Regions from separate parts of the Halomonas sp. AOP43-A1-21 genome, predicted to be linked through region 3. Evidence: riboswitches for the same ligand, from Rfam matches in the RefSeq annotation. Region 3 holds a riboswitch; each other region holds the start of a gene.
What was found. A riboswitch is a leader RNA that binds a small molecule or an ion and turns the genes downstream of it on or off. The one in region 3 is predicted to bind thiamine pyrophosphate.

Region 1: another riboswitch for thiamine pyrophosphate. It lies ahead of tenA (thiaminase II); the one in region 3 lies ahead of ACT3R7_RS13200 (SLC5/6 family protein).
Region 2: another riboswitch for thiamine pyrophosphate. It lies ahead of thiC (phosphomethylpyrimidine synthase ThiC); the one in region 3 lies ahead of ACT3R7_RS13200 (SLC5/6 family protein).

What each region holds. Positions count from the first base shown of each region.
Region 1 is NZ_JBQSWC010000038.1:1,511-5,715, forward strand. Features, by position in the region: gene ACT3R7_RS17780 (methyltransferase domain-containing protein) at 19-354, opposite strand; TPP riboswitch at 484-645, shown strand; gene tenA (thiaminase II) at 732-1,400, shown strand; gene ACT3R7_RS17790 (Rieske 2Fe-2S domain-containing protein) at 1,419-2,432, opposite strand; gene ACT3R7_RS17795 (ATP-grasp domain-containing protein) at 2,432-3,592, opposite strand; gene ACT3R7_RS17800 (cell division protein FtsA) at 3,585-4,205, opposite strand, start outside.
Region 2 is NZ_JBQSWC010000038.1:8,222-21,723, forward strand. Features, by position in the region: gene ACT3R7_RS17815 (3-oxoacyl-[acyl-carrier-protein] synthase III C-terminal domain-containing protein) at 1-940, opposite strand, end outside; TPP riboswitch at 1,092-1,205, shown strand; gene thiC (phosphomethylpyrimidine synthase ThiC) at 1,280-3,190, shown strand; gene ACT3R7_RS17825 (hypothetical protein) at 3,505-5,223, shown strand; gene ACT3R7_RS17830 (CsbD family protein) at 5,305-5,484, opposite strand; gene ACT3R7_RS17835 (DUF2955 domain-containing protein) at 5,597-6,688, opposite strand; gene ACT3R7_RS17840 (HlyD family secretion protein) at 6,678-7,739, opposite strand; gene ACT3R7_RS17845 (porin family protein) at 7,958-8,467, opposite strand; gene ACT3R7_RS17850 (EamA family transporter) at 8,546-9,466, opposite strand; gene ACT3R7_RS17855 (acetate/propionate family kinase) at 9,618-10,802, shown strand; gene pta (phosphate acetyltransferase) at 10,799-12,979, shown strand; gene cyoE (heme o synthase) at 13,121-13,502, opposite strand, start outside.
Region 3 is NZ_JBQSWC010000022.1:39,947-53,448, forward strand. Features, by position in the region: gene ACT3R7_RS13180 (proline racemase family protein) at 1-149, opposite strand, end outside; gene ACT3R7_RS13185 (alcohol dehydrogenase catalytic domain-containing protein) at 146-1,324, opposite strand; gene corA (magnesium/cobalt transporter CorA) at 1,406-2,374, opposite strand; gene ACT3R7_RS13195 (sensor domain-containing diguanylate cyclase) at 2,484-3,887, opposite strand; gene ACT3R7_RS13200 (SLC5/6 family protein) at 3,943-5,328, opposite strand; TPP riboswitch at 5,318-5,420, opposite strand; gene ACT3R7_RS13205 (hypothetical protein) at 5,710-6,402, shown strand; gene ACT3R7_RS13210 (CoA-acylating methylmalonate-semialdehyde dehydrogenase) at 6,534-8,033, opposite strand; gene ACT3R7_RS13215 (hypothetical protein) at 8,261-8,650, shown strand; gene ACT3R7_RS13220 (potassium/proton antiporter) at 8,738-10,477, shown strand; gene ACT3R7_RS13225 (DUF3581 family protein) at 10,551-11,258, opposite strand; gene ACT3R7_RS13230 (translocation/assembly module TamB domain-containing protein) at 11,367-13,502, shown strand, end outside.

The DNA of each region.
Region 1 (4,205 bases), on a different contig from region 3:
ATAAATAAGCCTCCCGGCTCAAGCGCTGAAAGGATCATGTTCCATAACGCGGGAAAATGCGTAGGCTCGCAGAACGGTAGGCTTAGCCCCGCATGGATCAGGGCTGGGTAATTCAGCTTTCAGTGTTTCAACTCGCGCAATGGCGTTGGGCTCTTTGTCGATAGCCAACACCTTCCAACCCGACTTCAGCAGTAGCGCGGTTTCGATGCCGCCTCCGCAGCCTAAATCGATAGCATGGCCGTTGCCTTTGGGTAAGCATTCCTCCCCCAAAGCGCGTCGTAATAGCGGCGAGGTGGCTCGCATCTGATTGGCGCAATAGAAGGCTTCCCAACCCGTCTTGTTATCAGTAGTCAATGGCGGTACTTCCTGATTGCATTATGCTTTAATGATGAGTGTTGATAGACATAATCAATTCAAATTAACACGTAGCACCCTCCTCCGCTCTCTTGCATCTCCCCCACTCGCCTCCTACACTGCGCTGGATACTGCTTGACGGGGTGCCGGTGAATCCGGCTGAGATGGCGTAGGGCATGCTCTTTTAGAGCGCCAAGCGCTGGTCCCGCTGAACCTGATCCGGCTAATGCGCTGTTGCTTACATAAGTTTGCAGCGCGGGTACCGGCGTAGGGATCAAGCGATGGCGCCGGCTAGCTCTCTCATGATCGCAAGCCACCCTCCGCGCCATTTCCTCGATCTTTTCGCCTGCCCTTCGGATCACTACTCTGGAGGATGTATGGGTTACTGCTTTACCGATCTCACCACCGCTTGCCAGGACGACTGGCGCGCTTATATCGAGCACGACTTCGTGCAAAAGCTTGGCAACGCTACGCTGCCTGAAGCGTCATTTCGCCACTACCTGAAGCAGGATTACCTGTTTTTGATTCATTTCGCCCGTGCCTATGCCTTGGCCGCTTATAAAAGCCCCACCCTTGCCGACTTGCGCCAGGCTCATGAAGGTATGAAAGCCATCGTGGATGTGGAGCTTGGGCTGCATATCGGCTTTTGCCGCGAATGGGGTATTTCGGAAGAGGAGCTTGCCGAGCTGCCCGAAGCGCGGGCGACCCTGGCCTATACCCGCTACGTGCTGGATACCGGCAATCGTGGTGATCTGCTCGACCTACACGTGGCGCTTGCGCCTTGCCTGGTGGGTTACGGTGAAATTGCCAACTGGCTCAACGCCCAGGGCACTACGGTGCGCGGTGGGGATAACGCGTATGACGCCTGGATTGCCATGTACGAAGGCGAGGAGTTTCAAGACGCAATGCGCGCCGAGCTTGAATGGCTGGACGCACGCTTGGCCGACGTCACCCCTGCTCGCTTTAATGAGCTCAGCAAAATTTTCCGCGATGCAACCCGTCTGGAAATCGACTTCTGGCAAATGGGGCTGACGCTGGCCGAATAGTCGCAACGCGTGCCCTCTTTAAAGCATTACCTTCACGGCCGGGTCTTCCCCTTTGGGCAGCGTCTCGCCCATCCAGAGGTGGTGCAAGCGAGTTTTCAGGATATCGCCTGGGCCTGAGATGAATTTTGGCTGACCAAAGTGACTCATCACCTCGTGCTGACGTTCCAGGGCTTTGCGGTCCTGGGCAACGACTGGGGCCAGAAACAGACGAATGGCAGCCTGTTTGAGCCAGCCAGGCGCCATTCCGTTAGGCGTTGAAAAACAGGCAAAGGGCGTAAAGGTGTCCTTGGTTGCCGGCGTAAAAATCGCCGTGACGCAGAGCGTCAGTTGCGTATCACCTTCCCAGCGCGCCTGCACCGTGGTGGGCGGGTAGTAGCGCGAGACGCTGTGCGAGCGGTCGCGCTCGAGAAACCGTGACATCAGGCCCGTATCAGGCTGGGTCTGCTCAATTTTCATATCTATTCCGTTGCCATGGCTGGTAACAATGAGTTCCACGGGCAAACGCTTATCACGGCGACGGATAAAGCCGTGATGCAGGTGATTGGTATGGAAGGGGTCCATCACGTTTTCGATGGCATCGAAGGCGCGCCCCCGCCAAGTGCCCTGCTGCCACCAGAAGTGATCCAGCGCCGGATTGCCTAGATCCGGTGGGAATGCTGGTTCAGCGGGCGCGGCATCCGAGAGCGCGACAAAAATCCCTCCATGACGCTCCAGTACCCGCAATGGCGTTGCCGCCAGGCGCGCATCGCAGGCGGTTTCGACCTGACATCCCGGCACCTCGGCGCAACGTCCATCGCGAGCAAAACGCCAGCCGTGGTAAGGGCATTCCAGTGTGCCATTCATCACACGCCCTTCGGATAGCGGGTAGTTGCGATGAGGGCAGCGGTCCACTAACGCCCCAACGCCCTCGTCAGTCCGAAAAAGAGCGATGGGCGTATCGCAGCACATTACCTTGCGCGCTTTTCCGCGCGGCATATCACGAGACAAGGCTACCAGATGCCACGCATCCAGCACCGCTTGGGGAAAGCTCATCAGGGCAGCTCCTCGCCGTTCCATTCCAGATCATGAGTGGTGGCGGCGTTGGTAGAGTGTTGGTGAAGAAGGCCGTTAAGCGCGAAGCCTGCCGCGTCGGCCAGGGCACCGACCAGTACCCAGCGGTCACCTGGGGAAGAGACCGCATCCCGGCCTGCCCGCAGGCAGCGCCACCAACGGGCCAAACGGGCATGGCGGAGCGCCGTAGGCAAGCCCAACAGCCACATGGCCGGGCCCAGGTAGCGTATGGTGGGCGGCGTATCGGGGGCCGGTATACCATCGCCCATCGCCCGGGCAAGGTGCCCTGCGCCGCCAAGCAGGTGTACACCGCTGGTTGCCCGCGGGTTGCATTCAAGTAGAAAGGGCCTCTCGTTGACATCAAAGATGGCATCGCAGGCGAACTGACCGTGCAGCCTGGCGCTGGCCGCCAACTGGATGGCCAGCGTGTGAAGCTTGGCATGGCGCGATGCGTCTAGCGGCTCAAACGCATAGCTGGCGCCGCCCGCCATTCGCCAGCGCGAGCAGTAAGCACTGAACGCTGTGAGTTGGCCATGATGGGCAACGGCGTAAAAGCAGGCCTCTTCGCCATGGATATACGCCTGAGCCATCCAAGGCTGTGCGGGGTCCAGGCACAACTGGGCAAAGCGAGCCGCCTTCGGGGCAATCAACGCTCGATCACCAAAGCGGCTAAAGCGTGGTTTAAACACCCATTCGTGGCAGGTCGTGCGATACGTCGCGAGCTGGTCGGCGCTCTCTATGGGCTGGCTTTCGGGTACCGGCAACCCCGCTTGCTGGCAGTGGCGTGCGAAGCAGAGCTTGTCGTGAAGCGTGCGTAATGTCTCGAGCGAAGGCGCCATTAGTCGGTCGCCCAGCCAGTCATGCAAACTGGGCGCCGCTAAATGGAACACCTCTTCGCAAGTGGGTATCACCAGCTCAATACGGTACTCCTCGACCAGCGCCCTCACCCACTGACGAAACGCACCGCCCTGCTGCCGAGGCGCGGGATGACGATGTAGCCGGACGGGCAGCGTCGAACAGCGTGCCATTCGCGCGGCGGCGCTGTCCGCCAGGTGCACCTCCCAGCCAGCAGCGGAAAAATCACGAGCAAGCTCAAGCGCCGCCACCGAGCGCGCGCCGGTAATCAACACCTGCCTAGCCATGATGGCTGACTACGCGGCGACGTTTGGGGCCTTGCCAGCCCGTCAGGTCACGCACCACTTCAACCGGCACCGGCAATTGGCACTTACTGATAAGCGTGGCGCTGGCACGCTCGGCGTCGCGGGCCAGGCAGTGGGGCGAGAGATGCAACACCACGCGCTCAAACCGGGCCTCCGCCTGCCAGAGTGCATCACCACCCAGTGCACTCTCCATTGCGGCGACTACCTGAGGCGGCGTTACGGTGCATTGGGCGAAGCGCCATACGTCGCTCACTCGCCCTTGGGGCGGGTAAATGATGCGTCCGGCAAATCCGCAGGGGCAGGAGGAGGCGCCAAGCTCTATATAGTCATCGCCGCGTACACGCACAATGGGCTGACTGACCCGGCGCAGATCGGTAATGATCGGCCGATAGCCCGGCGTGCCGGGCACCGGTTCAAGCTCGATGATCAGCGAATGATCATTGAGATGCAGATGACCATGGGCACACTCGGCACCCAAAAAACCTTCGGTGGCTTGATAGATCGATCGCGATGCACACCCCAGCCGCGTGGTGATGGCGTCGCGTTCGGCCTCTCCCATTGGCTCGCTGCCCACAAACAGATGGCGCAATGTCGG
Region 2 (13,502 bases), on a different contig from region 3:
AAAGATAATCACCCCGCTTGACCGCACCAGTGGTCAGCGCATGCGCAAGCACAGTGGGAATAGAGGCAGCAATCTGGTTGCCGGTGGTGGCAAAGATATTGATCACACGCTCACTGCGCGGTGCAAATAGCCGCCGCACATGCTCGACGCCCGGCGCGCTAGCTTGATGGCAGACCACACAGCTCAGCTCGTCGCGGGTGATATTAGCCTGCGCCAGGGCTTTATCGATGACGCCAGGTAGCGTCTTGGCAGATGCCTTGAAAATTCCGAAGGCATCCATTTTGAAGTAAGCACCTTCCTTCAACGCCTCGAAGCCCTCTTCGATGCGCAGCCTGGTGCCGCCCGCGCGTAGCTGGGCAAGGCCATGGTGTGCCCCATAGGTGACCGATGCACTTCCATATAGCCCCTGCTGCTGATCGTCGCTTGCTTCGATCGCCAACGCCGCTGCGCCATCGCCAAAAATAGCGCGCGTTTTGGGATCATTGGGGTTTAACCCCGCCGAGGCGATATCGCTGGCGAACAGGAGTATCCGCTTCCAGCGCCCACAGGCAATGCCCATAGCAGCCACGTCCAGCGCGGCTATAAAGGAGAGGCAGGTCTGATTGACATCGAAACTGGGTACGCCAGAGTACCCAAGACCAAGATGATACTGCACCAGAGCGGCCGTAGAGGGAATGGGCTGCTCCATCACACCACACCCGCCGATGATCACATCAGGCAGCTTTTCACCCCACCCTGCCTTAGCCAGTGCCTCTCGGGCTGCGCTGGCTGCCATCATAGAGGTAGTTTCATCACTGCCAGCGACGTGGCGAACAGCAATGCCAAACTGGCGCTCGGTCCAGCCGGGAGCAAAGCCCTGCTCATGATCAAGGGTAAGGGAGGTAAGTTGATATTTGGGTCGGTAACTACCCCATCCCACAATGGCAAAATCGCTAGTCATCGGTTTCCGTCTACTCAGTTCGCTGACCTACTTTAAACCGTACTTTCGTCTAAAAGCGACAAAGCTACTCATAAAATTAGCCCGCACTAAATGACTTGATTCCATCTCAGTGCTGAACCAAACTGCTTTTAGCGCAGCCTGTGGCTGTGCGTAACGCTTGACGGGGTGCCGGTAACGCCGGCTGAGATGGTGCCGATTCAATAGCACTGATCCCGTTGAACCTGATCTGGTTAGGACCAGCGTAGGGATCAAGCGACATGCAGATATTACAGGCAAATATCGTTCTGCCCCTGTCTCTCCCCGCTTGTCCTCCCTACTCGCTCTATAGGGAGAACACTCATGGCTAAAACGACTCACTTTCTTGCCGAAACCGCCGAGGTAGATGCTGCGGCTATTACTCCGCTGCCCGGCTCGCGCAAGATGTATCTTGAAGGCTCACGCCCGGATATCCGCGTGCCGTTTCGTGAAATCACGTTATCGCCCACCAAGACCACCGGCATTGATGAGGAAAACCCGCCGCTGCTGGTGTATGACACTTCCGGCCCCTACACCGACCCCGCAGCACAGATCGACCTGCGCCAGGGCCTGCCAGAACTTCGCCGGGCGTGGATTGAGGAACGCGGGGATACCGAATTTCTGGAGGGGCTGTCATCGGAGTACGGCAAGCGCCGCGCCAACGACCCGACCCTTGCCCAACTGCGCTTCGATTTAAAACGCACGCCGCGCCGGGCACTCTCTACAAAGGACGGGCGGCCTGGGAATGTCACCCAGTTGCACTACGCCCGCCAGGGCATCGTCACCCCGGAAATGGAATTTATCGCCCTGCGCGAGAACCAGCGCCGCCAAGCGCTGGGCGATGCCGAGGTGGAGCGAATCTTGGGCCACCAGCATCGCGGCCAGAGCTTCGGCGCCAGTATTCCGGAGGAGATTACGCCAGAGTTTGTGCGCGATGAAGTCGCTCGCGGCCGGGCGATTATCCCCAACAACATCAACCATCCGGAAAGTGAGCCGATGATTATTGGGCGTAACTTCCTGGTCAAGATCAACGGTAACCTGGGCAACTCGGCGGTCACCTCGTCGATTGAAGAGGAAGTCGACAAGATGACCTGGGGCATCCGTTGGGGCGCAGATACCATCATGGATCTCTCCACCGGACAAAACATTCACGAAACCCGCGAGTGGATTATTCGCAATTCGCCGGTGCCGATTGGTACGGTGCCGATCTATCAGGCGCTGGAGAAGGTTAACGGCGTGGCTGAGAACCTGACCTGGGAGGTGTTTCGCGATACGCTGATCGAGCAGGCTGAACAAGGCGTGGATTACTTCACCATTCATGCGGGCGTGTTATTGCGCTATGTGCCGCTGACCGCTAACCGGGTAACCGGTATTGTCAGCCGAGGCGGCTCGATTATGGCCAAGTGGTGCTTGTTCCACCATCAAGAGAGCTTTCTTTACACCCACTTCGAGGAGATCTGCGAGATCTGCAAGCAGTACGATGTGGCGTTCTCACTGGGTGACGGCCTGCGCCCCGGCTCGATTGCCGATGCCAACGACGAAGCGCAAATGGCAGAGCTGAAAACCTTGGGCGAGCTGACCCATATTGCCTGGAAGCACGATGTGCAGGTAATGATTGAAGGCCCTGGCCATGTGCCCATGCACTTGGTAAAAGAGAACATGGATAAGCAGCTTGAGTACTGCGATGAAGCACCCTTCTACACGCTTGGGCCGCTGGTCACTGATATCGCACCGGGCTACGACCATATTACCTCGGGCATTGGGGCTGCGATGATCGGCTGGTTTGGCTGCGCAATGCTCTGCTACGTCACCCCAAAAGAGCACCTCGGCCTACCCAACAAGGATGATGTAAAAACCGGCATTATCACCTACAAGATTGCCGCCCACGCGGCGGACTTGGCCAAGGGCCACCCGGCGTCCCAGCGGCGCGATAACGCGCTCTCCAAGGCGCGCTTTGAGTTTCGCTGGGAAGATCAGTTCAACCTGGGGCTGGACCCGGACACCGCGCGTGAATTTCACGATGAAACCCTGCCCAAGGATTCGGCGAAGGTCGCGCACTTCTGCTCCATGTGCGGGCCCAAGTTCTGCTCGATGAAAATTAGCCAGGAAGTCCGTGATACCTACCGCGACCGCACGCCGGACAGCGCAAGCGACGCGGAGTCAGTTAAGCGCGGCATGGAGGAACAGGCGGAGAAGTTTCGCCAGGAAGGCAGCAAGCTGTACCAGGAAGTATAAGATAGCGGTGTTATTGACATCATAGCGTTTGAATATGGCTCTTGGGATTCAAAAATCTCAAGGGCCATTTTTATGTTTACTTATAACAAGCGTAATAACGGCACGCTTTTTAATTCTTAACGCCGACCAACATGATCTGAGTCAGCGGTTAATGAATTAGTTAAGTAAGTATTAAAATTACGGCTAAGAAATATTTTTACACACTCAACCTAAAGATAATTTAGTAACACTCGTGTATGGTTCTCATTTTCATGGGTTCTGTTCGTAATGGCGAACCTAAAATTAAAACCTGTCATACACAAGACGGATTTCAGATGAAGACCAAACTTTCGATAGCGATTACTCTTGCTTTGATCAGTGCAGGCCTGATCAGCGGCTGCAGCGATGATAACGAGCCAGCAGCTACAGATTCACATCAGGAAGCACCGAAAAACAATGCGGCTCCCATGCTGAAATATATTCCGGCTGATTCGCCCTACTTCATGGCATCGCGTGAAACGCTATCGGAACAGGAAGCCTTTGCTATCTATCAGAGCACTCAGCCCATGACTTCCTTTGAGTCTGACCTTGATGAAATGCGCGCTGCATTGCCTCATGTTCAAGACGATGACGTTCTATATACATTCATGACGCTAGCCATCGCCTTGGGTGAAGAGCTGATCGGTGTAGAGTCAATTGAAGATGTCCATGCGCTCGGCATGAAAATGAGTCCCCAGGCTGCGCTTTATGGGTTGGGCATCTTGCCTGTCTTGCGCATGGAGCTGCAGGATGAAGGAGCTTTCCGCACCACGCTGCAGCGCGTCCTGACGAAAGCCGATATTACCCTGAGCAAGGCAACTACCAATGATACCGAATACTGGGTTCTGACGCCTGAAGGCCAACTCAAGATAATTCTGGTCATTAAGGACCAGCAGCTGATCGTATCGGTAGTACCGGAAAATGCCAGTGATGAGCTACTAGACCAAGTGCTCGGAAAAACACTACCTGACAGCAATATTGACGATACCAACGCATTGGCAGAGCTGGAACAGCGCTATGATTTCACACCTTACGGTGCTGGACTACTCTCCTCTTCACGCCTGCTGGATGAACTGAGCACACCTACACATCCTGGTACGCTGGCGCTGATGGAAGCGGTTGATGAAGAGCCGCTGAATCTGTCTGGCTGCCAAGCCGATATTGACCGTCTCACCGGCCGTTTCCCTGGGTTAGCAATGGGCATAAGCGAGTATAATACTGATCGCGTGGAGACGAATTTCATCCTGAGAACCGATGAGGGAATTGTCAGCGACCTGCGTGGCCTGACCACCCAGGTGCCGGGGCTTGGCAGTTCTGCAGGCATGGCCAACTTTGGGTTGAATTTGGACCTTCCTGTGCTTATCGAGACCATCCAAAAATATGCACGGGAATTGCGTGAAACCCCCTTCAGCTGTGATGAGCTACAGGACTTGAACAACTCCTGGAGAGATATCAGCATGGCGATCAACAACCCAATTACCATGATGATTGGTCCGTCGCTTTCGGGTTTCCATGCGCGTCTTGATAATCTAAAAATGGTGAATGGCGAGCCTGTCATTGCCGGCATGCTGACTCTTGCTTCTCAAAATCCGATGGGTTTGTTATCCACCATCAGTACCTTCATGCCAGAACTACAGGCTCTTGAGCTAGCACCTGGCGGAGAACCCCAGAAAATAGAAAGCATGATGTTGCCGCCAGAAGCACCGGCGATTTATGCCGCTATGTCTGATACCGCCATCGTACTGGGTGCTGGTATCAGCGACCAAGCGCTTCTCCAGGAAGGGCTTGATGCTCCTGTTTCCGAACGTGACTTATTGGCCTATGGGTATCTGACGGGTGAGTTTTACCGTTCACTGGCCGATATAATGGAAAAGTCGCCATCACCGGAAGTATCACAGTCTGATATCGAGCTGTTTAGGCAGTATGGCAATACTTTCGAGAATATGGAGTACTGGATGGAAGTGGGTGATGCGGGCGTTGAAATGAGCTTCTCTGTAGAACTCGTTTCTCCGTAAAGCTTAAACGCGTAGATAGTTCAAAAAACAAACAGGGGCCAATGGCCCCTGTTGTCGACGTATTATGCTAACACGGTAAAATTACTTTTTCTTGAGGTTCTCCTTAACCTCACCTTTACCTTTTTGAGCTTCGCCTTTAGCCTGCTGCGTTTTGCCCTTGGCCTCGGTTTTTTCGCTGCCGGTCACTTTACCAGCGGCTTCTTTAACTTTACCAGCGGCCTTGTTAGCTGCGCCTTTTGCTTTATCGTCTTTTCCACTCATGACATAAACCTCTAATCCGTTAGTAGGGAAATACGCTGCGTGCGAGGAGACATTCATTTGTCTTTAACATCGCAGTTGCATTATCAGAGTAGTCTTTTTAAAAAAAGTTGCCTCAATTTGTTATAGATATTTTTGTGGGTGCCCAGCTATTAAGCAAAGCATGTAAACATGCCATAACCAAAAGCGTTGCCACCAGCGCCACGCTCATCGAAGAAAAGCGGTATAGCGCGCTATATACCAGGTCCTGGTTAGGCCCGAGCGACTGCCCAAACAAAATGCCAAGCGTAGTAAGCCCGCCAAACCCGATGCCCGAGCCGCCGCCTTCCTTGATATGCTCGCGGCCGAACAGCAAGAGCCCCAGCCAGTAAAGCAGGATAGCCAGCAGGAAGTGATTGCTCTGGGTATACAGTAAAAGCTGCATGACCAGCGCCAGATTACAGCCCAGCAACGTACCGATGGCACGCTTGCGCGCAGATACCCGGGCCCCCGCATAGCCCATGGCAAACAGCACTAGAATGGTCGCCATCTGTGCCGAAAGTGATCCTTGCAGGTCAAACACCTGAAACACGATGAACGAGAGCGTGGCGGTAATCCCGCCGATCAGCGTCTCGTGGCGTATCTGCGCCTGGGGCTTGCTGGCCCTTGGCGGCGGCTCGCGGGGTTCCACGTCGGGAAACAGTGTATGCATCAGCATGGCGATGAACACGGCCAGTACGCTTGCCACAACGTTGGAGGCAAGCAGATCGCTTAAATCGACGCTTGGGTAGCTTGCGAAATGCAGCAGGATACTCAGGGTAAGCACGCCGTTGGCGCCAAACAAAAACAGCGGACCCTTGGCCATCAGGTTGAAGCGAAACAGGAACATGCACAGCACTACCAGTGTCATGACCACCGGCATGTGCTTGAGCAGGCCCATCACTACGCTGACTTCCAACGCATTAAGCGAGACGTTGGCCAGAAACTGGCGAATGATGCTGGCGTTCAGAATGGGCACCATGCCCAGTAGAAACATCGGAAATACGGTAAAGAAGACCCCATAGTTCCAGCCCATGACCTGGCTTACGACGAAACCTAGCGCGCCGCCGCCCGCTACGCGCAGGCATTGGCGCAGGCCGTTTTCGTTTAGCCCAGGATGAGCGTGAGCCTTCGGCGCAGGCTTGGTTTTAGTAAATCTGATCTTAGCAAACCGCGTCTTAATAGACATAGTGTAGCCAGCTGATCAGATGCGTCTGTAGCCAGGCAAACGGGTGGGCCAACAGATGCTCGCCGGGCAGCAGTTGAACTGTGGCGCGTGCACCGCTGGGGGGCGGCGCCAATAACGGCTCGTTCAGGGCAATATGAACACGCAGGCGCTGAGCGTCGCGCACCCAGCGATCAGACGTCGGAATATCCGCCAGCTGCCCGTCGGCGGCCAGTTGGCCTTCGCGTACCCCAGCATCAAAGGCGCTTACCCGGCCTTCAAAGATATGCCCAGGCCAGGCGTCAAACACTACGGCAGCCTCGTCGCCAGGCTGCACATGGCGCAGGCTCTTCTCGCGGAAGTCGGCGATGATATCCACACGCTGGCTGACCAGGGCAATGACCGGCTGGCCCGCCTGCACGTAGTCACCCGCACGTAGCTGCAGATTGGTAACCTGGCCTGTCTCTACCGCGCGTACCTCGGTGCGGGCAACGTCAAGCTGGGCTCTGTCCAGCGCGATATCCGCCTGGCGCAGCCGCAGGTTGGTGTCGCCCTCTTCGCCCAGCTGGACTTCCAGGCTTTCGATTTTGGCCTGCGCGGATGCCACTTCCGCCTGGGCGGTATGTTCGGCGGCTATCTGCTGATCGTACTGCTGCCGAGAAATACTCTGCCGCCCGATCAGCGCTTCCCCACGGCGGCGCTCACCTGCACGCTCTTCAGCGGTTGCCTGGGCAGACGCTAACATGGCGCGTGCGGCGGCAAGTTCCGCTTCAAGCTGAGTGTTTTCGCGCTGGGCCTGCTCTCGCTCAAGCCTTGCCTGCTCTAACGCGATCTCAAAGGGTTCGGGGTTGAGGCGAAACAGCACATCGCCCTTGGCGACCTGTTGATGATCGCGAACCACTACTTCACTGACCGGCGCGCTAAGCTCCGGGGCAATGCGCGTGACCGGGCGCATGACCCGCGCTTCAGGTGTCATGGGCATAAAGCTGTCGGCCACCAGAAAGTAGGCGAATAAAAGGGCAAAAGCAGCCAGCGCCACTTTTACCCAGAGGGCAAAGCGTTGATCAGGGGACATGGGGTATTAACTCGCTATTTCTCGCCGCCGTTGACAGGCCGCTTGCGCGTCTACTCGCGCAGGTATCGTTGAATACCTTAGTCTAACAAACAATTAGCAAGCTAACAATAAAGCGACTATCTTCCTGTTAAGAGGCTAGCCGCTTAACGCTACAGATATAAAAAGCCCCAAGACCAAATGGCCTTGGGGCTTGAGTACATTAACGCTGTTAAGCGCTATTAGAACCGGTAGCGTAAACCAATGCTGGCAGCATCAAAATCGTAGTTGGACTTATCCAGATAGCGCATGTAATCAGCGTTGATCGATAAGTTATTGGCTACATCAATCTCGCCGCCCGCACCATAAGAGAAGCCGCTTTCACGATCGAGGTTAAAATCCACCTCGGTCATACCTACCAAGCCATACAGACGTGCGGTGGGCGCAATAGGGGCGATACCTTTTGCGTAGGCACCTACCAGGTAATCGAGTTCGGCGCCGCCATCGGAGCCGCCCGTACCCAAGTGACCTTCAAGAGCAAAATAATCGTTAAACTGAGCGCCACCGCGTAAGCGTAGACCTACGCTATCGCGCGAGGAGCCGCGGTCAGGATCCAGACTCCAAGCCATGGCGTCGCCGCCAATATAACCTTCCGGGTAACCAAACGCTTGCTGTGCCTGTGCCGATGCCGCGAATGCACTCGTGCCAACCAGGAGTGCTGCAGAGGTGAGTGATAATACGGTCATCTTCATAGTCATTGAACCTCAGTTAAAAAACAGTGTTTCCTTACACCTGCGTATTGTGGCCGATGTGCAAAGAGAACGCAACGTTTAGCGCTGTTTGGAAAGACTAAGCGCGACAATACCACTCACCACCACCGCTCCACCCACCAGCTGGCTTGGGCTAAGCATCTGCCCGAGGACAAAATAGCCGATCACTAACGATGCAACGGGTTCGATATTCATCACCGGGGCATTGCGTGCCATATCCAGGCGCGGCACGAAAATAAACAGCGTTGAAAACCCGCCTGCATAGAGCAGCGCCAGAAACACCAGACCCAGCCAGCCCTGGCTATTTTCAGGTAGGCTCATCCCGCCCGGCACCGCGCCTAAAATTCCGCCAATGATCATGGCGAAAAATACCGTTTGCATGGTTAACAGGCTTCGCAGGGTGCTGCCCACCTGACTTAAGCGATGCTCGGTAATCCATAACGCACAGGCGAACACGAAGGCGGCGACCAAGCCAAAGCCAATCCCGGCCACCCATTCAGGCCCCATTGCATCGGCATTGGAAAGCCAGGTAGGAATATCCAGCACCACGACAAGCCCGATTAATATCGTTCCCATGATGATACAGCTACGCAGCGTAGGCCGCGCCCCCCCCAATGCCCAGCTCAACAGCGCTAACTGAATAGGAAAGGTATTCACCAGCAGTAAAGCAATCACCACCGGCAACCGTGCCACGGCAGAATAGAGGCTTAGGCTTTGAATGGTAATAAGCACGCCCACGGCCAACTGCCAGCGCCATGTTCCGGATGGCAACCAGAGGCGTTTTTTCTGCACCAGTACCAGAGTAAACAGAATCACACAGGCCAACCCCGAACGGGTTAACACGGCCAGCAGCAAACCCGTCCCGTTATCAAAAGCTAACCGTGCCGACACATGGTTAGCAGCAAACATGGTGCCAACCGTAATCATTAACAGGATGGCCAGATGGCGAGGCAACGGGGTGGGTAGCGACGATGCGGACATAGGTACCAAAGCTCAGAATAAGTGGGGCTAAATAGCCAAACATGCCTGTATTTTACATAGAAGGCTAAACAAATACCCTCTGTTAGTGATGCCGCTTGCCGCGTATTAAACTTAGGTCCAAACTTCAGCTTTCTTCTTGGTGGATATTTTTATGAATGCACCGGTGCTGGTCATTAACTGTGGTTCTTCCTCGATTAAATACGCGCTGATCGACTCAGACCCGAATGCGCCGCGTCTGGCCGGGCTGGCCGAGCGTCTGGGCAGTGCCGATGCCTGCTTAAAAGGTAAGAATAGTGCCGGTGAGCGCTTTGACCAGCCACTGCCCAATGCCCACCATACGCAAGTGTTAAACGCTATTTTAGAGCGCCTGGAAGGACGTATCCCTGCGGCCATCGGCCACCGCATTGTTCATGGTGGCGAACAGTTCACTCAGGCCGCGTTGATTGATGAGAGCGTAGTCAGCGCCATTCAAAGCACTGCGGCTCTGGCCCCTTTGCATAATCCTGCCAATCTGGCCGGGATCGCCGCTACCCAAAAGGTGTTTCCCGAGCTGCCTCAGGTGGCGGTATTCGACACCGCGTTTCATCAAAGTCTGCCGCCCACGGCTTACCGCTACGCCCTGCCGGAAAGTCTGTACGCCCAGCACGGTATTCGCCGCTACGGTTTTCATGGTACCAGCCACGCGTTTGTCAGCCAGCGTGCGGCCACGCTTAGTGAACGCGGCGCTGGCGGCTGGCTAACCGCTCATCTGGGCAACGGCTGCTCGACCTGCGCGATATGGAACAATCAGAGTAAAGACACCAGCATGGGGCTCACACCGCTGGAGGGCTTGGTGATGGGCACCCGCAGTGGCGATGTCGACCCGGGGCTGCACGCGCATTTGCACCGCCAACTGGGCTGGTCGCTGGAGCAAATTGATGACGTGTTGAACAAGCAAAGCGGGCTGCTGGGCCTCTCTGGACTGACCAATGATATGCGCGAAGTTGAGGAAGCCGCAGAAAACGGCCATGAAGGCGCCCTGCTGGCACTGAACGTTTTCTGCTATCGCATTGCCAAATCACTGGCCGCGCTTTCCTGTGCGCTACCTAGGCTGGACGGGGTCATTTTTACCGGTGGTATCGGTGAGAACTCCCCCACTGTGCGCCGCCAGGTAATCGGCCTCTTGCCCCACTTTGGCTTTGCCCTAAATGAGGAGAGCAACGCAGCGATGATACGCGGAAAAGAAGGCAAACTGGACAGCGAGAATCATGCAGGACCTGAAGTATGGGTCATTCCTACCGATGAGGAAGGCCGTATCGCGATGGAAACACGCCAGTGTGTGGAGGCTCAAGCATGACTACCCCTGCCCAACCTCAAGCCATCCTGTTAGTGCCCACCAGCGTAGGCGCCGGCTTAACCTCGGCCTGTTTAGGATTAATTCAGGCACTCGACACCATCGGCCTAAAAGCCGGCTTTTTAAAACCATTTATGCAAAACGAGCTGAATGGGCCCGGCCTTGATCGTTCAACCGCACTGGTATCGCGTACCTTAAACCAGCGCCCACCCTCGCCTATCTCTCAATCCAGACTGGAACGCTTGCTGCGCGATGACCAGATTGATGAGCTGATGGAAAACGTGGTGGAGCTTTATGATCAGGTAGTACAGCAGGCCGAGCGCGATAACAACGCCCTGGACTTGGTTGTGGTAGAAGGCGTGGTGCCGACCCAACATACCACCTATGCCACCCAGACTAACGCCCAGCTGGCACATGCACTCAATGCGCGCATTATTCTGGTCGGTACGGGCGATTTACACGACCCCCAAGCGCTTGCTGACGAGCTTGATATGCATGCGCGCAGCTTCGGGGGAGTTAGCTCCAGCCGCACGCTGGGCTGCATTTTAATGCGTATGAAAAATCTGCCCTATGGGCAGGAAGATGATCTTTCAGCAGCCCCCGGCACCATCAAGCCTCAGCTTGAAGAACCCGTACTTGCCGAGCTGCGTCGCTACTCGCCGTCGCTTGCCACCGAAAGCTTCCATTTAATTGGCATCGTGCCGCAAAGCAAAACGTTGACTGCGCCGCGTACACTGGATGTGGCCCGTGCGCTTAATGCCACACTATTGAATGAAGGCGAAGCCGCCAGTCGGCGGGTAATGTCGACCAGTCTGTGCGCCCGTAGCGCAGCCAATGCGCTGCATATCTTTACCCCGGGAAGTTTAGTGGTGGCTTCAGGCGACCGTGATGACGTTGTATTGGCTTCGGCACTTGCCACCATGAACGGCACCCAGCTGGCGGGCGTACTGCTGACCAACGGCTTTTTGCCCAATGACAACATGATTGAGATGTGCACGCCGGCTCTAAAAACCGGACTTCCGGTGTTGGCCGTGGAAACCGATAGTCTGACCACCGCCCAACATCTGAGCCAGCTAAGCAGCGAAATTCCCATTGATGACTTCGGGCGGGCTGAACAGGTCGCACGCTATGTAGCCGCGCATATGGATCTGGAGTGGCTTAAAACCACCTTAAGCAACAGCTATATACAGCGTCTGTCGCCTTCAGCATTCCGCCATCAGTTGGTTAAGCAGGCCCAGCAAGCTCAAAAGCGCATTGTACTGCCGGAAGGAGATGAGCCACGCACGGTGGAAGCCGCGATTATTTGCCAGCGGCGCGGCATTGCCAACTGCGTACTGCTAGGCAGCCGCGAAAAAATTGAAAATGTCGCTCGCAACCGTGGTCTAACGCTGCCGGACACTCTCATGATCATCGATCCGGAAAGCACGCGGGCAAACTATATCGGGCCGATGGTAGAGCGCCGACGTGGCAAGCTCAACGAGCTTACCGCTGAAGCCCAGCTTCAGGATAACGTGGTGCTGGGTACCATGATGCTACAGCTCGATGAGGTGAATGGATTGGTATCCGGCGCCATTCATACCACGGCCAATACGGTGCGCCCGGCGTTTCAGCTGATTAAGACCGCGCCTGAATATAACCAGGTATCGTCGATCTTCTTTATGCTGCTGCCCGAACAGGTAGTGGTATATGGCGATTGTGCGGTGAACCCGGACCCGGATGCTGAAACGCTTGCCGAAATCGCCCTGCAAAGTGCTCGCTCAGCAGAAGCGTTTGGTATCGAGCCGCGCGTAGCCATGATCAGCTACTCAACCGGCGACTCGGGCACAGGTGCGGATGTGGATAAAGTGCGTGAAGCCACTCGCATTGCCAAAGAGCGTGCCCCGCACTTATTGATCGATGGCCCACTTCAGTACGATGCTGCCGCCATTGAAAGCGTGGGTAAGCAAAAAGCGCCCGACTCGCCCGTAGCAGGCCGTGCCACCGTGTTTGTATTCCCCGATCTGAATACCGGCAATACAACCTACAAAGCGGTGCAGCGTAGCGCTCGCGTCGTCAGCGTGGGGCCCATGCTTCAGGGGTTGAACAAGCCGGTGAATGATCTTTCACGCGGCGCTCTGGTAGATGACATTGTCTACACCATCGCGCTGACCGCCATTCAGGCAAGTCAGCGGGAAGCGTAACCTCGTCATCGCACCTTATACGCTAACGTGGGTGCGATCACTGGGAAGCTAGGTTCAAGGCAAGAAAAAGCCCCGGCCAGCTGAGCTGACCGGGGCTTTTTTCCTTCAACCACTTAGCAACCACTTAGCGACATGGATCAATCACGTCCACATGGGTACCATGGATTCCAGCACAATCACCAGGCTCATCGCGGTGATGGTCAAAATCGATACGCCAAATACGCGTTTGGCCCAGCGTACGTCATCATCCAGACGGTAGCCGCAGATGGCCAAGTAGAGCCAGTAGCCCCCCATGGTCAGTGCGACACACAGGTAGCCAGTACCTGCCTGGCTCGCCAGTACCAAGGCTAACGAGGCGGGAATAAACGCCAAGATGTAGCCAAGGATATGATGCTTTGCGCGCTTGATACCGTGAACAACAGGCAGAACGGGAATCGAAGCGCGCTGGTAATCGGCATAGCGGAAAATCGCAATAGCGTAGGAGTGCGGCATCTGCCAGAGGCAGAAGATCAGCAGCAGAACA
Region 3 (13,502 bases):
CTGCGCAGGCCATCGGCATCGTCGCGCAGGTACTCCATTTGTTCCCGTACGGTCGCCCCCGGCAGGGCATCAATCCCTCCCGTTACAATCCGGCTAACATCGCCGCCTGCATGGGTATCCATCAATTGAAGTGTATGGATATTTTTCAAGGGCGTTGCTCCTGAGCGTTCGTTAGGGCAAAAGGAGCGCCATGGGCGTCCCACTGCGCATCGGGCACGATGACGATCTTACCGAGATAATTGCTGCCTCGATTAACAAAATAGCGTTCGGCGGCATGCAGCTCTGAAAGCTTGAAAGCGGCGTGAAGGACCGGCTTGAGCTCACCATGGCGAATCCAATCAATAAGCTGTTCGGCTTCTTCCCGGGTACCGTGAGAAACGCCAAATATCTGGACCTGATAAAGGTAAATACGCGTCCACATGATTTCGCTAAGGTTACCGCCACTCGCGCCTGCAATTGAAAGACGTGGGTAGGTTTGGCGGCTCTGCATATCGACAATCATGGTGTCGATAAACAAATCGGTCATATCACCACCGACTAAATCCATCACCGCGTCAATCGGCTTACCGCTGGTAGTGGCCAGCACCCGATCCACAAACGTAGGCAGGTCGCCGCGGTCAATCACCGCTTCGGCGCCTAGCGCCAGCAGCGCATCGGCTTTATCGGGCTGGCTAACCGCATAGGGAATGGCCCCGACAATACGGCAAAGCTGAATCAATGCGGTGCCCACACCGCCACTTGCACCGCTTACCAGCACGCGCTCGCCCGCTTCGACCTGGGCCGATGTCATCATGTGATAGGCCGTCTGGTAGGAGCACATGCCCATGGACGCAAGCTCGGCGTCATGCAGTTTAGGATTAACGACATGGTGAAACTGGTCTGACGGTACGGCAACATATTCAGCGTAGCCGCCGTCAGCACCATGGCCATAGTAATCCGGGGTCAGGTTGATGTCCCGACGCTCATCGGCATAGATATTGAAATCAAGCAGACCCCGCTGACCGATTCGCCCGGCATCCACGCCTTCGCCCACTGCCACAATCCGCCCCGCCACGTCAGCCCCCTGAATGCGCGGGAAGGTTAACGTGGGTGTACCGCCCATAGCGAAAGAAGTAACGTCGCCCTTCTCCTTGGTGGGATAAAGGCCTTCGCGGGCTTTGCGGTCGGTATTGTTTTTCGCAGTCGCCGTTATCTGAACCAGAACATCACCCGGCCCAGGCTTGGGAGTCTCGACGTCTTCTCGGTAATGCAGCTCTTCAATGCCACCATGCCCAGTCAAGAGCATGGCAGCCATCGTGGTAGGAACAGCAGCAGATTCAGTCATTGGGCAGGCTCCCTAATGCAAAGGAATAAGGTAACTGCTCGACCATAACAAACTCTGGCCGCTGCTTAAAAGCCTACTGAACTAGAACCAGCCTCTTCGCTTGAATAGCCAAATCAGCACCACAGCCATCCCGACCATGGCGCCCCATACAAAGAAGTAGCCGTAGCGATAGCCCAGTTCCGGCATGTACTCAAAGTTCATCCCGTAGATACCGGCAATAAACGTTAAGGGGACAAAAATCGCGGTAATCACCGTTAGAACACGCATGGTGATATTAAGCTGGTGCGATGAAATGGAAATATAGCCGTCGACCAAATCGCCGCAAATGTCGTAATACATCTGAGTCAGCGTATAAAGCCGTTCAAAACGTTCGGCCACATCGTTAATGGCATGCAGCGTTTCGCTTTCTTCGCGGGGAAGATGCTGATAGTCGTAGGCCGTTAACTCTTGGGTAATCCCTTTATGATAGTTAAACACGCGGCGCATTTTGACCAATCGAGAACGATAAGTAGTAATCTTACGCATTAATACGTCGTTACCGTTTGCGAGCAGCTCATCCTCTAAATCGCTCAGTTCCGACTCAAACTCAAGCAGACTATCGATATAGTAGCCGGCTGAGGTATACATGATTTTTAACGCTACCTGCTCAGGCGACTTGGCTAAGAGTGCCTTACCATGCTCTTTTAACAATCGCTCAACGCTCATGGCAAGGCCTGAATGTAGCGTGACTAAAAAGCGCTCGCCGATAAAAAAGCACACCTGCTGAGGGACAAAATTAAGCTGGGCATCAAATGAAGAGATACCCCGGTAGACAATCAGCGTGTGATTATCGAATTCTTCGATTTTAGGCGGCAGGCGCTCTTTATGAGCATCCTGTATCGCCAGTGGGTGACACTCAAATTTTTCCAGCAGGCGCTCGACCGTCTCTTCGTCTTCGCCCTGCATATCTATCCAAATGTGGCTATCGGGTATTGTTTGCCACGTCGCAAAGAGCTGCTCGTCGCCTTCGTAAGTGGTGCCATCGGGTGTTGTCACAATGCTGCGAATCATACTCTTCCTTGAATTCTTTAAAATAATACGCAGCTTACGCGATGCGTACCTTTGATATGCGTACCTTTGATATGCGTACCTTTGATATGCGTACCTTTGATATACGTAGCTATGATATGCATACCTGAGCTTTACCCGCGCGTTTTGCTTCATACATCGCAACATCGGCACGTTTAAGGAGTTCTTGCGCCGTTTCATCTGCGCCCGGCGTATAAACCGCAACGCCAATGCTAGTACTTACGGTTAACACGGCCTTACCAATGAGCAGCGGCTGTTCAATAGTATGAATGAGCTTTTGCGCTATAGGTTTGATCGCATCCAGCGCAACGCCCTCAAGCAGCAGAACAAACTCATCCCCGGCCCAACGTACAACAAAGTCGGTTTCCCGGGCAGAGGCCGTTAATCGCTTGGCTATTTCGCGTAGCAGCTCATCGCCAACCGCGTGGCCATAATTATCATTAACCTGCTTAAAACTATCCAGATCCATAAACAGTACGGCTAACGGCTTTTGTGAGCGTCGCACACGAGCCATAGCGTCAGGCAAGCGTTCGTCCAGCGCCCGGCGATTGGCCAACTTGGTTAGTACATCTTCGCGCGCCTGCTGGTCACGCAAGCGTTCAAGCTGCTGGCGTTCGCTGATATCGTGGATAAACAGACTACGCCACTGCCTACTGTGAAAAGAGAGCGATTTAAAGCGAATCTCAACCGGTAAGCGACTGCCATCTGATCGGTGTGCTAAATGAGTCACCGGTCCTTTTTCAGCCTCACAGGGTAAGCCATCAGGCAGTATAAGCTGGCTAATCGGCTTGCCCAATGCCTGCTCGCGCGACCAACCAAACATGGTGGTGGCAGCTAAATTCCAGTCCAATACGCAGTCGTTTGCATCAACGCTCACATAGGCGTCGTAAGCGGTTTCAATGACCAATTTAAGCTCATGTGTACGCTGTTCGATTTGCTGTTCAAGACTATGATGAAGTTTAATCAGGGCTTCCTGAGAGGCCTCTTTTTGTTTCTTCTCACGATTGAGTCGCTCACGCAGCTGGATTTCCTCAGTCACGATATCGGCAAGATCCTGCAACGTGGAAAAATCGCTTTTACTGAGTTTTCGTGGTTTGGTATCTATCGTACAGAGAGTGCCTAGCACCAGTCCCTTGGTGGTTTTTAGCGGTATTCCTGCGTAGAAACGTACCCCATTAGGCTTAGCCACCAGTGGGTTCTGCGCAAATCGGCTATCAAGACAGGCATCCTCAACGACCAAAGGGGCAGATTCGGCAACTGGGTAGGCGCAAAAAGCGATATCACGTGGCGTCTCAAGCACATCCAGACCAACACGTGATTTAAACCACTGGCGTTTGGCATCAATCAGGGTAATCGTGACACCAGGCACATTAAGCAGCCTCGCGGCAAGCCGGGTAATACGGTCAAACACTGGCTCGCTGGGCGTATCGAGCAGTTTAAGCTCGTAAAGCGCCTCTAGGCGTGCTTTCTCATCTGACGGTATAGGATAACTCATTTAATACTTCACCCAGGTCGGTAGGTGTTTTGTCCATCATAGCGTGAAATAATTTTCACTGCCCAACCGCCTTATTGCTCGTCACATACGCGAGCACCACGCTTACCGTAGTGGAAGCTAACAACGCTCCTAAAAACGGGCCGAGCGTGGGAACGCTATTGGGGAAGCTTGCAGCCATTATACCGGCACTTAGGCTTTCTTGACCTATCCATCCCGGCAAGATAGCGCCCATTAGTCCAGCCAAACCGCCACCAATAGCCGCAAGCGGCGTCATGCGTTGCCATAAACCGAGTAGAACAGGCACGACAATGGCGGCGCACAGTAAATCGGCAATTAAAAAAAGGCGTAGGATCGACAACCCCTGAAGCGCGACAATCACCACCGGCACCATAAGTAAGACGGTCATCCAACGCGTGAGAGTGATGGAAACACCAGGCTTTTCGCTGCGCGACACAATCAGCGAGGCAATACCACTTTGCAGCGTATCCACACTCGATGCCACCAGCGTGACCGCCAGCACCAGGGCTACCATGGCTACCCAAGAGGGCACGTTATTCAATAGCGCAAAAAAAGGCATCGGGGGCTCACCAAGCGCTATTCCACTCATGGCCGCCACCATGCCCAAACCGCCAATCACCATTACGATGATCACCGTGGCAATTCCGCCCATCCAGGCGCCCCGCCCCAGGCTTTGATTATCACGCGCAGCCCATACTCGCTGCCAATAGCCCTGGTGAAACAGGTTGGCCGCAGTGACCGCAATCACCAGCGTTAACGACACACTAAGTGCACTGGATGTGGGAATGGAGGGCAGCACCGCACCACTGGGCATTGCGGGCAGGTGCCACAGGGTGACGCTTGAAACGATCATCAACAGGGCAACCAGTAGCCACGCCTGCCAGCGGTCGGTCGCAAGGCTTGCGCGCAGCCCGCCGCTTACCGTGTAAAGTAGTGTAGCGAGGGTAACGCCAATGATCACCCAGTTCGGCGGCACGTCAGATAGCAGTGACGTAATCGCCCCAATGGCGGTTAATTCAGCGGCCAAAAAACACGCCATGTATACCACCGAAACCAGCGTTACCCAGTGGCGAACGCCCCGGCCATAGCAAGCGTCGGCAAACTCCGCGATGCTGCGTCCCTCGGGCAAAGCGCGGCGAATAGCCGGCCCATAGAGGCCAAGGACGATAAACGGAAGCGAAGAGCCAAGAGCGTAACCTGCCAGTGCCAACGGGCCGGCAAAGGCGCCAATTTCTGGCGGCGCAAATAATATCCATGCCCCCATCCCAGAGGCAACAAAAGAGAGCCCTAGCGTAGTGCTGGTTTGTGAGTTTCGCGCGGTGACATAGTCATCTAGTGAGCCTTTTCGCCCACGGGCTTTAAAGCCTAAAAATGCAAAGCAGCAGAGCGCCGCGCCTAGCATGGCTGACGTTAGGTATGGCATGTCGCACTTCCTCCGCCGGTTCTAACCGGATCAGGTTCCAGGGTCTGCAACAGCATTCTCAGCCACACAATGTGGCTCCCCTGGCGACAGTGAATTGAGAGCGTATCCTGATTGAAATTCAACGAACCGTCAAAACTGAGTGACAATGTTCCCCACTCGCGCCTGCGGCTATGTATGCTATGCGCTAAATAGCTAGAATGAAAAGGGCTTACTTCTCCTATTCATTCGCTACAACGTTGCTTAAACTAATAAAAATTTGGAGTATTACCTGCATAGCGGCGTTGCCGCATAAAACTGGCTTACTGCCGTTCGCGCCATAACAACCATCAATGCCAAAAGCGCCGTGTGAATATACCTATGGCGCGCGCATAGGAAATTGCCATGTCGTATACCGAAGCCAAAGAGCATACCCAAGGTCGGCTCCATACTCTATTTGCTGATCCTTATCGTGCATTTGAAAACAACACCGATGAGCGCCAGCTTCACGTTCGTGTAATGCTTTATATGCTGTTGGCGCGACCGATGGCACGCGGTGACATGACGCTTCGCGTCATTCATGGCTGGGAAAACGGTGGTTTTGAACCAGACGACCTACAGCATGCCGACTACGCTTTGCATGATCTGGCTGATTTTAAGCGGGTTGTAAAATACTTTGAGAAGGCCGCGCAACAAAATGTCCCTCTCCCGTCAGAAAACCCGACCGTTCTAGCAGACCCTCTCGCCCATGCTATCGCCGACGCCAAAGCTGAAGGGCAAATGCTTGCCGATGATATACGCACAATGCCAGCAAGCTGGCCCGCCTTTGAAGGCGGGCTCGCCCTTTATACGCTGTTTAAAATGTATCACCGCTTGGTATATGGGGAAGACGATGTCTACCGCTGCTCACAGTGCAAAACTCCGCACGGCCCCCGTGAAATCCATGAGTTTCATCTGGAAGAGGGTGAGTTTGCACTGTTGGTGCCGCTTAGCGGGCAGGTAAAAGCGTCGCCCTCGCTACTGGTTCTGCATGAGAGCCAGCTTAACCCCATTGAAAAGCTGCTTGAGGAAAGCTTCAACCTGCTGCAGGACTTTTAAGACACTCTATACCAGCACGGGCTCCTAAAAAGGAGCCCGTGATATCTAGTTAAACGCTGTCAGGCTTGGCTAAGCGTCAGCGCAATCATAAGCCCAAGCACAATGGCTTCTGACTTGATGAAACATAGCTTCTAGCTTAATGAGATAGTGCTATTGATGCCGCTGGAAACATTTTCAGGCTCAAACCAGCGCGCGGTTACTGTTTTGGTTTGTGTCCAAAACGCAATAGCCTGCTTACCGTTAGGCCCTAGATCGCCCAGTTTTGAGGCCCTTGAGCCGGTAAAGCTAAAATAAGCAACCGGCACCGGAATCGGCACGTTAATTCCCACCTGCCCCACATCAATATCCGTTTCAAAACGCCGCGCCACCCAGCCGGAGTTAGTGAAGATAGAAGTGCCGTTGCCGTTAGGGTTGGCATTGATAAACGCAATCGCCTCATCAAGCGTTTCCACATTGACTACGCAAAGTACGGGGCCAAAAATCTCTTCACGGTAAATGGTCATCTCCGCCGTCACGTCGGTAAAGAGCGTCGGTCCGACAAAGTTGCCCTTTGGGTAGCCCTCTACTTGGCAGTTGCGCCCATCAACCAGCAAATTGGCGCCTTCCTTTTCGCCCGCCTCAATTAAACGCAGCACACGATCCCTAGCAGCGGTTGATACGAGTGGCCCTAAATCGGCATCCTGCTGAGTGCCTGGGCCGACTTTCATCTGGCGCGCGGCTTCCACGATATCGTCAATCCACTGGCGCGCCTCACCGACCAGCACTAAGACGGAATTGGCCATACAGCGCTGTCCGGCGGCGCCAAACGCCGACCCCAGCAGGTTATTAATCGCCTGGCTGCGATTCGCATCAGGCATCACTACACAGTGATTTTTCGCGCCCATCATGGCTTGCATGCGCTTGCCTGCATCGCCCGCCCGCTTGTAAAGCAGCGACCCCACATGGGTTGAACCAATAAATGAAAGGGCTTTGATCGTTGGGTGATCAGCGATCTGATTGGCAACCTCGGGACCGCCATGCACGACGTTTAACACGCCCGGCGGCACCCCCGCTTCATGGGCCAACTCCACCAGACGCATGGTAGAGCTGGGATCCTGCTCGGAGGGTTTCAAGACAAACGTATTGCCCGTGGCAATGGCCAGCGGAAACATGAAGCAAGGCAGCATAATGGGGAAATTAAACGCGGTAATACCCGCACCGACACCTAGCGGCTGGTGAAGCGTATAGACATCTACTTCACTAGCGGCGTTTGCAGCCACTTCGCCTAGCTGAAGCGAGGTAATCGAGCAGGCATGCTCAACCACTTCTAACCCGCGCCCCACTTCGCCTTTAGCATCCGGTAGCGTCTTGCCATGCTCTTCGGTGATTAAAGCGGCCAGCTCATCGGTATTATCCCGAATCAACGCCTGTAGGGTCAGCATGATACGCATACGTTTGCCAAGCGGGACGTTGCGCCACTCTTTAAAGGCCTCCTGCGCACTGGCAATCGCGCGCTCTACCTCTTCTGCGGTACAAAAAGGTACCCGGGCCACCACTTCCTGAGTCGCTGGATTAACCACATCACGCCATTCCTGACTCTGTGACGGGACGGCCTGACCATCAATGATCATGGAAATTTCGCGAACGGCCATTGCGTTGCTCCTGTCTTATGATTGTTCGTTGTGGAGACAGTCATTATCACTGCCTTTGCGGTGTGAACAGGGTATAGCAGCAAGTTGACGTAAACGTCAATTAGCTATTAATGCAATTGCTGATTGGCAATGACACAGCACAAAAAGAAATCGTGAGCGTGCGCTTAACCGCTTGACCTGCCTTGCCAATAAAGGATGATAAAGCGTACGACGATGGAGATGGCGCTTTGCCTTATCAGAAACAAGCCTTCACTGCGGTGATTACCCACAAGCTGAGCCATGCCGGCCTGTGCATTCTGACCCTGCTGCTCTGGTGCGCCACTCCATCTTCTCCGGCCGCTATTGCTACCGGCGTCAACAGCTCATCCACGCATGCCGATCAGCGCGAAGCGCTGCTGCCGCTGGCCACACAGAGCCATTCATTACGAATTCGCGGCAGCAAGCCCCTGACCGCCGACACCAATGACGCGGAGACGGGCGATGCGGCCTTGCCTGCTTATGCAGCCCAGGTTGTCTTCGCCCGCTCAGGCAGTTGCACTCTGTCGCGTTCAATTACGCCACGGGCAGATAGCCTATCCATATGCCTTCCACCTAGCCGCGCGCCTCCGGCTGCCTAACCGATTAGGGTACTCTCAGAATTTCATTACTGCATGGCACCACGGTTTAACGCGGCGCCCATTTATATCGTTTGCTAGGAAGCGCGTATGTTTCAGGTGGATCAACTTATTTTAATGGCAGCGATCCTGCTGCTGATCGGCATAATCTCAAGCAAACTTTCGGCCCGCTTGGGTATGCCGGTGCTGGTTCTGTTCCTGGGAACCGGCATGCTGGCTGGGGAAGCGGGTATTGGCGGGATCAGCTTTGATAATCCTATTTTGGCACATGCCCTGGGTACCTTGGCGCTGGCCATGATTCTATTCGACGGCGGTCTACAAACGCCGATGGCTTCAATTCGCATGGTTTGGAAACCCGCATCCTTACTGGCAACGGTTGGGGTTCTCATTACATCAATGATTACAGGTGCAGCAGCGGCCTATATTCTTAATCTGCCGCTGCTCGATGGGTTATTGTTGGGCGCCATCGTAGGGTCGACCGATGCGGCGGCCGTTTTTTCGCTGCTACGTAATGCCGATATCCATATCAACAAACGGCTTAAGTCGACGCTTGAGATCGAAAGCGCCTCGAACGACCCTATGGCGATTTTCTTGACCATTGGACTGCTTGAAGTTCTGGTTAACGATATGCCGCTTGGCGTGGGCTTATTGAAGCTATTCGTGATGCAGATCGGGGTTGGCGGCGTCGTAGGTTTATTAGTGGGCTGGGCATCGGTTCAAATAATCAATCGCATCCAACTGGTAACCTCAGGGCTTTATCCCGTGCTGGTGGCAGCCTGTGGCCTATTTGCCTTTGGTGTCGCAGCTAATCTTGGGGGAAGCGGCTTTCTGGCGATCTTTGTGGCGGGGGTGATGATCGGTAACCGTCGCATCGCTTTTCAGCGCAGTACCTTCTTGTTTCATGATGGCTTGGCGTGGATGAGCCAGATCGTCATGTTCGTTGTGCTGGGCCTGCTTATCAATCCCATGTCACTGCTGGACGTATGGCTTGAAGGCCTGATGATCGCGGCCATTTTAATACTGGTGGCCCGTCCGCTTGCCGTGACGCCTATTCTTAAAATGTTCGGCTTTACCAACCGTGAAACCGGGTTGGTTGCCTGGGTAGGCCTACGTGGCTCAGTGCCCATTATTCTGGCTATATTTCCGCTGATCTTTGGCCTGGAAGGCGCGGAGCTTATCTTCAACGTGGTTTTCTTCGTGGTGTTAATCTCCGCGACCCTTCAAGGCACAACCCTTCCCTATGTGGCGCGTAAATTAGGCCTTACCGTCGCACCGCCCATTGTGCCTGCCGCAAGCCTTGAAATTACGGCACTGGAAGATGTTGACGCCGATATTGTGGAGTACCGCTTAGGCGATACCGCAAGGGCCGTCAATCGACGGTTATCGCAAATTGCGCTACCGGATGGCACGGTGGTGGCGATGATTACGCGCGGCAAGGATGTCATCCCACCGCGTGGCTCAACGCTACTTCAGGCAGGCGACCACCTGTTTGTCGTTTTACGTCCTGATATTAGGCCTTTTGTTAACTACGTGTTTGCCGAGGGCGCAAGTATTACCAGCGGCGAATTTCCTGATCAAACCTTACGCCTTAAGGGAAGCACCAGTGTCGGCGAAGTACTTCACTCGTATGGCCTTACGTTAGATGATGATATGACATGCACACTGGATAAGCTGTTGCATGAACGCCTGCCCGATAGCCCAAGCGAAGGCGATGAACTAGTACTAGGCGATGTGACGTTATCCGTACTGGGGGTACTCGAAGGGCGTATTACCACCATAGGCGTAACGAATATTCAACCAGCGCTTGTACCGACAAACATGCCAGGCTAACCGCTATGCGTAATAGCCACCTGCTCGGTGCAGGTGGCTATTGGCTTGAATAGAAACGCATCGCAAGAATTGTTTAAGCCGCTTCGTAAGCCGCTTTAAGCCGGTAGAACTCATCGACGATTGCCGCCATTTCGCTGGCGTCGTAATGACACAGGCCACTAACCACCAACTTCTTGGAGCCAACCCCTACCGCATCTCCCGCCGACTCAATGGAAAATTCAAGCAGCGCATCCGCCCGCTTACCCTGCACATCCAGCGAGGAGCGCGTTAACGCAAGATTGGGGTTAAACCCATCCAAACGCTCCAGCGAGAATCCCATGCTATCGTAAATAACCAGCGGGCGTTTGGGGTTAAACATGACCCCGTGCTGCTCCATTAACGGCTTTAAATAGTGCGGAAAGTTTTTTCCCGAAAAAGCCACATAGCAGCGCGCAAATGCTTCAATAGCGGTTTCATCCAAGGTTGTTTCACCACTGCGAACCACCTGCAGATAGCATTTGCCACTCTCGTCAGATACGTGTAGCTCACCGTTATCTGCTTCACTAAACAGCAGCGGCGTATCAGCACTCACCATATTGGTGAAGCGAAATTCCATTTGCCGCGACAACCCAAATTTGACGAGTATCAGTGCGAATAGCAAGTCACCAGGCACGCAGAAACGACGCGCATCCGGATTATGAATGGGGTTGTAATCGCCAGCCACGCCTTTAGCGAAACGGCTGGCCTGCTCAGCAGAGATCACGATGTACTCTCCGCGTTGCGCGTAAAAATCCTTGAACATGGCGTTTGCTGCCTGCCTAGCGTTGAAATCGAAAACCCATAACTGCCCAACGTCGCGCATAATGCCATAAAACACGCGCTAACAGGAGTCATCGGCCAGGAAGCGAGTATGCCAAACACGAATATTGCCAAAAAACGCTTACCACGCTTTGCATTAGCAACGCTAATTGGCGCCTTATTTATCGTCGCCATTTGGCTGATAGGCAGCTATTGGCTGCTTAATAGCCAGTGGCTACCCAACAAAATCTCCCAGTTCGAAGGCGTTGAGATTCGTTGGAGTCAAGGTGCCAGCCGCCACCCTGGGCGCTGGGAGGTAGAAAACCTGTACCTTTCACGTGAAGATGACGCGTTACCGATTAGCATTGAGGCCGAACGCGCCACGCTTACGCTGTCTTTATTATCGCTACTGCGCGGTGAACTACATATTCAGGCAATGGACGCAGAAGGCATTCGCCGCTTAACCATAGGCGATATTGCCCTTGAAGCTCAAGGCACATTGCGTGTATCGAACACAACGCTTAGCCGTGAGCGCCTGGCCGTCCCCGAAGCAACCCTTGCCATCACTGAAGGCCGCTTGGTACGGCTTAGCGACCAAATGACGCTGGTTAATGCGATTAACCTTGAGGCAACGGCATCGCTTGATGAGGTCACACCGACCGACCCGGCCACGGGCGAGCTTAACCCTGAGCTACTAGCCGCCCTTTCGGCAACGCTTGAGCTACGTGCCCAAGCAGATGCCTGGGACGTGTTCATGCCCTACCTGGATGCCCTTCCCTGGCTGTTTCTAAATGGCCGGGGCGAATTGACCGGCCATATTGCGCTAGCGTCAGGTACGCTTGAAGAAGGCAGCCAGCTGACCCTTGAAGCGCCTGAGTTACGCTTAACGCTAGACGAGCGCAAGCTTATTGAGCCAACGGCCCCGACCACCTGGGTGATCGCGGACGCCCCACCGCCCCGGCATTCCGCGACAGGCCAGGGAAACGTTCAACTTAGCGTGAGCGATAATCAGCTTCACTTTGCAACCCAGCTACAAGGCGTCACTCTGGCAGATACTCAAGCCTACGCCACTGATACCGCACTACGCCTGACCAGCAAGATCGCCAATCAGCGACTCGATCACTTAAGCTCGCCCACGGACGCCGAACTCACCCTGAAAGGCACCATCACGCGACTGGATATGCTGGACCGCTACCTGGCCGATACATTACAGGGCCAGGGGATTCGCTTATCAGGCAATGGCCGTCTAGAAGCCGATGTTAGTGTGCGTGATACCCAGCTCTATAATGCTCGCCTGTTTATTGACGCCGAAATGCTGGCGGCTGAAGCGTTGGATTTCAAGGCGCAAGGTAGCGGTACTCTTAATGCTGAGCTAACGGATGCCGCGAGCGTTGACGCCACGCTTCAATTTACCCAGGCAATGCTTAACCACCATGAGCGAACGCTACTTAACGACGCTACGATCGACCTGACCGCTCAAAGCCCCATCGACACGGCGCTAGCCCATGAACAGGCGACGGCCACTCTGACCTGGCAAGATGCGCGCATGCCCAGCATCAATGTACTGCAACCCTATTTGGCTAGCTACCTGCCGGATCCCGCACCGTTTCAGCTAATCAGCGGTCAAGCGCAAAGCAGTGGAGCGCTTGCCCTTACCGCTGATCAGCTGAGTGGAGAGCTTTTTTTATCGGGTAACGCACTTACCACCCGCTGGCAGCGTGATGAGCAGCGCACAACATTAACCAGCGACATGCAGCTTTCACTTTCACTTAAGCAGGCAATGACCGACGGCACGTCAATTGATATAAGCGACAGCCGTTTACGCTGGCAGGTCGCCGATGATACCCAGCCCAATGAACGCTTGGAAAGTATTCTGGTGCTGCGCGATGGTCGCTTTCAGCGGCGTGACGATACGCCCAGCGGGCAGTTTCAGCTGGAAGGCAGCGTGCAGCGCCTAGGCTTTTTAAACACCTTTTTGCCCGATGCCCATGGCGTATCGATTTCAGGCAACGGCCAGCTATTTGCCCAAGGGTCGTTTCGGGATAATCGTCTGCTGGCACCCACCCGGCTACGTATAAACGCCAATCAACTCGAAGTCGCGTTTTTGGATTACCTGGCGACGGGGCGTGGCGAGCTAACCGCACAAGTCGATAGCGCTGAACAGGCCCGGCTTTCCCTGGGAATTCCGCGTTTTTCGCTGCAGCGAAAAGATGATGACAGCCCCCACGTCGAGGGACGTCATTTCGCT